Regions from separate parts of the Fictibacillus iocasae genome, predicted to be linked through region 1. Evidence: riboswitches for the same ligand, from Rfam matches in the RefSeq annotation. Region 1 holds a riboswitch; each other region holds the start of a gene.
What was found. A riboswitch is a leader RNA that binds a small molecule or an ion and turns the genes downstream of it on or off. The one in region 1 is predicted to bind cobalamin.

Region 1 (2,267 bases):
AAGCTTTACCGGTCCTGGATTAACGTTCCTGAATATGCTGCTAGGGTGCTGCGCAAGTTCCATGGGCCTGCAAAGGAAAGGAACATTCAGCTGCAGCTTGAGACGCAGATTGATAATGTACAGAATGAACTTTATGCAGATGCTGACAGACTAGAGCAAGTGCTAACTAATTTAATCGACAATGCGATCAGGCATACAACAGAAGGCGGAAGTGTCATGTTAAAAGCAGATATAACAGATTCCGCTGTCAAAATGGATGTTATGGATACGGGGAGCGGCATTTCGGATGAAGATCTTCCGTTTGTTTTTGAACGCTTTTATAAAGGCGACAAAGCGAGGACTAGGGGAAAATCGGGAGGAACGGGACTTGGCCTTGCAATAGCTAAAAATATTATTGAAGCTCATGATGGAATCATTACAGTCCACAGCAAAATCAGTGAAGGAACGACATTTTCCTTTGTTCTGCCCCGAAATGTGGAATAATACCGCATAATACGGCGTTTTTTATTGTTTCATAAGAAACAATTGGAAAATTAACTCTTTGCTGCAGCGGAAGCTTCGGCTATAATGAAGAATGTGAATTGCATACGAATTAACAGGTGCAGCCTGATCAAGAGTCAGGTTAGCTTAAAAGGGAAAACGGTAAAAGCCGTTGCGGTCCCGCCACTGTAAATGGGAGATTCTTAAAAAGGATGCCACTGTTCAAATGAATGGGAAGGTGTTTAAGAAACAATGACCATGAGCCAGGAGACCTGCCTGTTACGAGACTGCAGCATGACCTACGAGGATAGGGAGGTGTTGGCCGATCGAGTGTATTTACTTGCACTCTCTGTCATCATGTGTTTTCCCCATGCGTTTGTCCGCATGGGTTTTTTATTTGCTCTTTATTACATAAAACAAAGGAGAAAGTGATGAGCATGAAAAATTTATTACCTTTACTTTTCGCAGCTATACTGATGGTTTCTGGATGTGGGCAGGCGGAAAAAACCGAGACAGCTGAAAAGAAGAACGTAACGGCAAGCCAGGATAATAAGCAAGAGCAAGTAACCATTGTATTAACAAAAGATAATGGAAAAGAAGAAATTGAGAAAAAAGACGTTTCGATCAAAGAAGGCGAAACGGTCATGGACGTAATGAAAAGAGAGTTTGAAGTGAAAACCATGTATGAAGACTCATTCATCAGTTCAATCAACGGAACAGAAGGCAATGAAAAAGACAAAACATCATGGTTTTTCTCTGTTAACGGTGAGGAAGCGATGAAAGGGGCAAAAGAAATCAAATTGAAGAAAGGCGACAAAGTAGGCTTCGATTTCCGTAAATATGAATAGCAATCGATTAAAGATGCTGACCTTGCTTGCCGTTCTATCGGCATTGCTGACGGTAGGCAGGGTATCGTTCCAGTTCATCCCTAATGTCCAGCCGAATACAGCCATACTGATCATCGCATCTTTTGTTTTGGGCCCAACTTATGGACTGGTTCTTGCTGCAATCAGCACCATCACAAGCAATCTTTATTTAGGCAGCGGGATCTGGACAATCGGCCAGATCGCAGCGTGGGGAAGCATCGCGGTATTCAGCGGCTTAATCGGAAAAAGAAGGACACAACTCCCGCACTGGGCACTAACTGTGTACGCGGGATTGTGCGGTTATTATTTCGGTATAGTGATGACGTTGTTCAACGCTCCATATCTCGATCATCTATGGGCCTATTATCTTGCAGGCTTGAGCTTTGATACGAACCATGCTGTTGGAAATATGCTATTTTATGCTGTACTCGCCAAACCTCTTTTCTTCATTATGAATAAGCAGATGCATGTTAAGGAAAAGTCCGGAGCAGCTTAGGTCAAAGAGATTTATAACAACTTTTTCGGCAGCAGGGCATACACTATTAAGGTTATGTCAAAGGAGGCTGCTATGAACGACTATATGTTAAGAATTTCTGCTGTGCTCTTTCTGACTCTTTGTATCGGAATGCTCTTTCTGACTGCAAAGATGGGAGCTTAAAGACCGTACATAAGGGGAAACCGTTATGGAGTAAAGAGACGAGAAGCCTCCGCGCTTTTTAATGCGGAGGCTTCTTGCTGTTCATAGTGAGAGAGAACTCGAACTCGGGAAATGAAAACAAAAACAGATGGAAATTTTTAATTGACAATGATTATCATCCTTAATAAAATAAAAGCAAGCCTTTGTCCTAAAGGCTTGCTTTTGTGCCATCTATTCGTATTTTAATGCGTCCCCATCAAACGGCTCGTCTGCTACTTTAATAG
Region 2 (2,267 bases), on a different contig from region 1:
GTTATAGACACGCCGTAGGACAGCCTGGATTTTAGCGATGAGCACGTCAAAATGAAACGGCTTCTGTACAAAGTCATCCGCACCAAGCTGCATCGACATGACCATGTCAGTCGGATGGTCACGAGAGGATAAAAAGAGAATCGGCACGTTAGAATGAGAGCGGATCATCCGGCACCAGTGAAAGCCGTCAAACTTTGGCAGCTGAATATCAATGATCACAAGGTCTGGCTTGACGGTCGTGAATTCCTGCAGAACATTTCCAAAATCCTGAATTCCATGAACCGCGTAGGACCATTGCTGCAGCCTATCTTGTATTTCGGAGAAAAGTGTCGCATCATCTTCAATCAGCAATAATTTAAACATTGTTATGTTCGTTTCTTCGACAGAAATTCAATGCGGTTGTTAAACGGATCGCGAAAGCTGAACCGTGTGACATTCGGAATCGGCTTCTCATTGAACGTTTCCACGCCGTTTTCTTCTAAATAGGCGCGGACTGCCTCAACGTCTTCTACCTCAAACGCTGGATGGCTTTTCGTGTCATAGTTGTCGCGGTTCTCCACGCCTACATGTACCTCAATCTCTCCTGCCTGAAACCAAGCCCCGCCGTTTCCTTTTAACGACTCTGGCTTCTCTTTTTCCGGAAACCCGAGAATATCTGTGTAAAAAGCACGCGCCTCGTTTTCAGCACCTGCCGGAATGCAAAGCTGGATATGATCAAATCTTTTAATCTGGATTTTCATGCTTGGTAGCTCCTCTCATTGGTAGCTGGATAAGTTGCGGTCCGATTAGTCAGGGTCCTTAGTCGGGGTCCGGTACGCGCACCGTATAAAGTGCGGTGCAGCAACATTCATGCTATGTGCGTACCGGACCCTGGTCATTATGTGTCTGACTTTATTATTTCCTTGTGTTATACGCTTGTCAATTAATGGGTTCTGAACACATTTCAATTAACCTGATTGTTTTCTCGTTGTATTTTCCGCTGCTCTCGCCGGATGGGTGCTGTTTCAAGCAAACGTTGCTGCATCAGTGTTTCTGGAATAACGCCTGGTACGGGGCAAGGCTTGCCATCTTCGTCAACTGCGACCATTGTGAGAATTGATGTCGTCGTGAGCTTTTTTTCTTTTTTTAATAGATTTTCAGAGAATACTTCGACGTACACTTCCATCGACGTTCGTCCGGTCGACGCGACGAACGCTTGAAGGATGAGGATGTCTCCGACTTTCGCTGAACCGACAAAATTAACCGAGTCGATTGATGCGGTAACGACGACGGAGTTGCTGTGGCGCATCGCTGTGATAGCGGCAATTTCGTCGATAAACGACAGCACCTGGCCGCCAAAAATCGTATCAATATGGTTCGTATCGGGCGGTATGACGAGCCTCGTCTGGATGGTGTACGACTGGCTGGATGGGACGTTGTAGTTTGAGAGTGTCATGTTGGTTGTGCTCCTTTATGAGTTTATTTATGCTAAAAATGCGCGCCGTTTTAGCGATTTTCGGGGTCGTTCCGCGCCAAAACAGATAGGATGCGAGCGGGTTTGTTAATGTTTCGCGCCGTGCGGATTTGCCGGCGTATTTTTAACTAGTCAACCTCCTCTTCTCAACGGCTTTCGCGCCAACTTTTGGGTTTGCGCGCCACAACTAAAATTTGCGCGCGGTTGGGGCCAGCTTGCGCGCCGAATGAGACCTCTTTCACGCCGTTGTGCGGTTGCGCGCCATTCCACTCACCTTGCGAGCGGATTTCTATCAATTATTTCGATATGCGCGCCACACGTAACAGCTTGCGCGCCAATCGCCGCTCGCCCAAACTCCCCATTAAAAAAGCACCCGTTCCGCATGAAAGCAGAACGGGTGCACAAATAAGCGTTACGAATGAATAACGTTGCGCGGCACCTCCCTATCTTCCGTAGGTTTCTAGTGTCAGTCTTCATGGCAGGTTTCCTGGCTAAGATCATCGTGCTGCTCCTGGCCTTCCCATTCCTTTCAAAAAGTGAACAGTGGCAGTGGCGAAAAATTAGTAGAGAGCACTCTCTTTTACAGTGGCGGGACCGCGCCGGGATGAACCGGACTTCCCTATTAAGCTCTTTATATAAACTAGATAAAAAGAGCACCATAAAGCGATATATGGTTGTTCAATTTTAGTGTAGCATGCGAATGCCGGGGTACGGTACTTTTTCTTGAAAATGCTGGTATAGGTAGTGATTCAATTACATGGTACCGGACCCCCGACTAGTGGTCCCGACTAAACTTGCATACATGCCCCGTCTT
Region 3 (2,267 bases), on a different contig from region 1:
GCATACCACAAAATCTCCAGGCTCTTTTGTAATTAAGATTTTCCCGTCTTCCGCTGCCTCCGATATCACTTTTGTTGCCGACTGGTTCTGCGTAATTTCGGTGCAAAGATTGCTGCAATAGATCATTCCCGCATGCTTGTTCGGGTTCAGCCTGTTCACCGTATCACGGTAAAACATGAACGGAGCTCCTGTTTCAAGCTGTGATTTCATGATCCGCTTCATCATTTCAATGGCCGGAATCACCGTTCTTGAAAGCTCCTCCTGTCTCACACATGCCGCATATCGGTGTCTGAACGTGCCATTGCCTTTTTCCTCATCATAACTATCTTCTAATGCAAAGCCCATCACCTGCTTCACCTCATGAGGATCAAACAAGTGCCACATTTCTCTTCTTTCTACCTTTTCCATGAACAGATCAGGAATGCATACTCCTGTAAACAGGTCATGCGTCCTTTTGCGCTCATCGCCATTATTCAGCTTGGCATCTAAAAATTCCAAAATATCTTTATTCCAAATATCCTGATATACGGCGATGGCACCCTGTCGCTGTCCGAGCTGGTCGACAGAAACCGCCGTATTGTTAAGCTGTTTCATCCAAGGAAGACACCCTGAAGAGTTGCCTTTATATCTGCGGATATCTGAACCGCGGGATCGGATTTTTCCAAGATAGACCCCTAAGCCCCCGCCATTTTTTGACACAGTAGCAGCATCTGTGTTGCAGTCGAAAATACCTCGTAAACTATCGTCCATCGTATCAATAAAGCAAGAGCTCAGCTGTCCGGAATTTTTTCCTGCGTTCGTAAGGGTAGGGGTCGCCACTGTCATATACAGGTTGGAAAGTGCCCAATACGCTTCTTTTACGAGGTTAATGCGATTTTCACGCTCTTCTTTGACCATCAATGCCATCGCGATAATCATGAAGCGTTCTTGCGGCAGCTCCATCACGTTACCATCATGATCTTTTGCTAGATAGCGGTCCGCAAGTGTGACAATCCCTATGTAGGTAAACAGCTCGTCTTTTGACTGGTCGATGCCGCACTGCAGGTCTTCTATTTCTTTTTGCGTATAGCTTTCTAGCAGCTGAGAATCATAGATTCCTTTGTTCGTCAGGTCTAGTAAAAGATTATAAAAAGAGGGATAACGCTCGCCATCTTTTCGTTTCCTGTTCTTTCCTGCCTGTTCATACAGTGTTTCAAGATACAGTCCCGCTGCCACAAACGTCCAGTCCGGCTCTTGAGGCGTCATGTAATCAAGAGCTCTTCGAATGCATTCTTGCCATGTTTCGTGTTCATCTGTGCTTTTTTCCCATAACTGCATCACTTTGTTTAAATAGTCTTCACTTTTTAACTGTGGAAATCTTTGCTGCAGTTGTTCCAGCCAATCCCCGAGCTTCGTGTTTGCTGCTGTTGCCAATCTAATCCCTCCTGCGATTTACGGGCATAGAAAAAGCCCTATCCTAAGGATAAGGCAGAGAGCAGCCGAATTTGCAGCATACCACATGCTTGGCAAGTAAGGCTTTCTCGTCCCAATCCCCGGGAACTAAAGCATACGAACAAAAGGCAGGTCTACTGGCTTTGCTTCACCCTACTCCGGACCTTCCCATGCTATCAATGAGCACAGTGGCATTTCCGTTTCGTCCACAATTACAGTTGCGGGGACAGCTCCAGCTTTTCACTGGATTCCCTATTAAGCCTAGAATTTGGCACCTTATGTTCAATATGTAGTTTACATATTCTACTTTCACACTAAATGTTGATGTTGTCAAGAGGTGAAATAGAAAGACCAGCCGTGAAACTAGATTCGATAAGTAGTCTTTTTCGCTAAAAAAATTCCGCCGCCAGCTCAGCTGACGGAGGAATTTTTTTTATTATTGAGCCGTATAGCCGCCGTCGATGACGACTGCTTGCCCTGTGATGCCTTTAGCTTTGTCACTTGCCAGGTAGATCGCATAGTCTGCGATTTCTTTCACATCGAGCAATCTTTTTTGCGGAACAAGCGGATAGATCACTTCTTCCAGCACACTCTCAAGCGGAACGTTTCTTGTTTTCGCAAGATCCTCCAGCTGGCCGCGGACAAGCGGTGTGTCCACATAACCAGGACAGATGGCATTCACGGTGATGCCGTGCTCTGCACCTTCAAGAGCAGACACTTTTGTCAAGCCGATCACACCATGCTTGGAACTGTTATAGGCCGCTTTACCAGCAAATCCGACGAGGCCGTTGATCGATGCCATGTTGATGATGCGCCCGCTTCCCTGTTTTTTCATT

Region 2: linked by a shared signal. The riboswitch ahead of ACFQPF_RS07185 (acyl-CoA thioesterase) and the one ahead of ACFQPF_RS05905 (DUF4430 domain-containing protein) in region 1 are both predicted to bind cobalamin.
Region 3: linked by a shared signal. The riboswitch ahead of ACFQPF_RS13540 (ribonucleoside-diphosphate reductase subunit alpha) and the one ahead of ACFQPF_RS05905 (DUF4430 domain-containing protein) in region 1 are both predicted to bind cobalamin.

The regions. Positions count from the first base shown of each region.
Region 1 is NZ_JBHTCP010000011.1:60,873-63,139, forward strand. It holds gene ACFQPF_RS05900 (ATP-binding protein) at 1-483, shown strand, start outside; cobalamin riboswitch at 581-774, shown strand; gene ACFQPF_RS05905 (DUF4430 domain-containing protein) at 918-1,328, shown strand; gene ACFQPF_RS05910 (ECF transporter S component) at 1,321-1,842, shown strand; gene ACFQPF_RS05915 (ferredoxin) at 2,215-2,267, opposite strand, start outside.
Region 2 is NZ_JBHTCP010000013.1:101,155-103,421, forward strand. It holds gene ACFQPF_RS07175 (response regulator transcription factor) at 1-363, opposite strand, end outside; gene ACFQPF_RS07180 (VOC family protein) at 366-740, opposite strand; gene ACFQPF_RS07185 (acyl-CoA thioesterase) at 944-1,435, opposite strand; cobalamin riboswitch at 1,914-2,129, opposite strand.
Region 3 is NZ_JBHTCP010000046.1:6,914-9,180, forward strand. It holds gene ACFQPF_RS13540 (ribonucleoside-diphosphate reductase subunit alpha) at 1-1,413, opposite strand, end outside; cobalamin riboswitch at 1,542-1,725, opposite strand; gene ACFQPF_RS13545 (3-hydroxybutyrate dehydrogenase) at 1,868-2,267, opposite strand, start outside.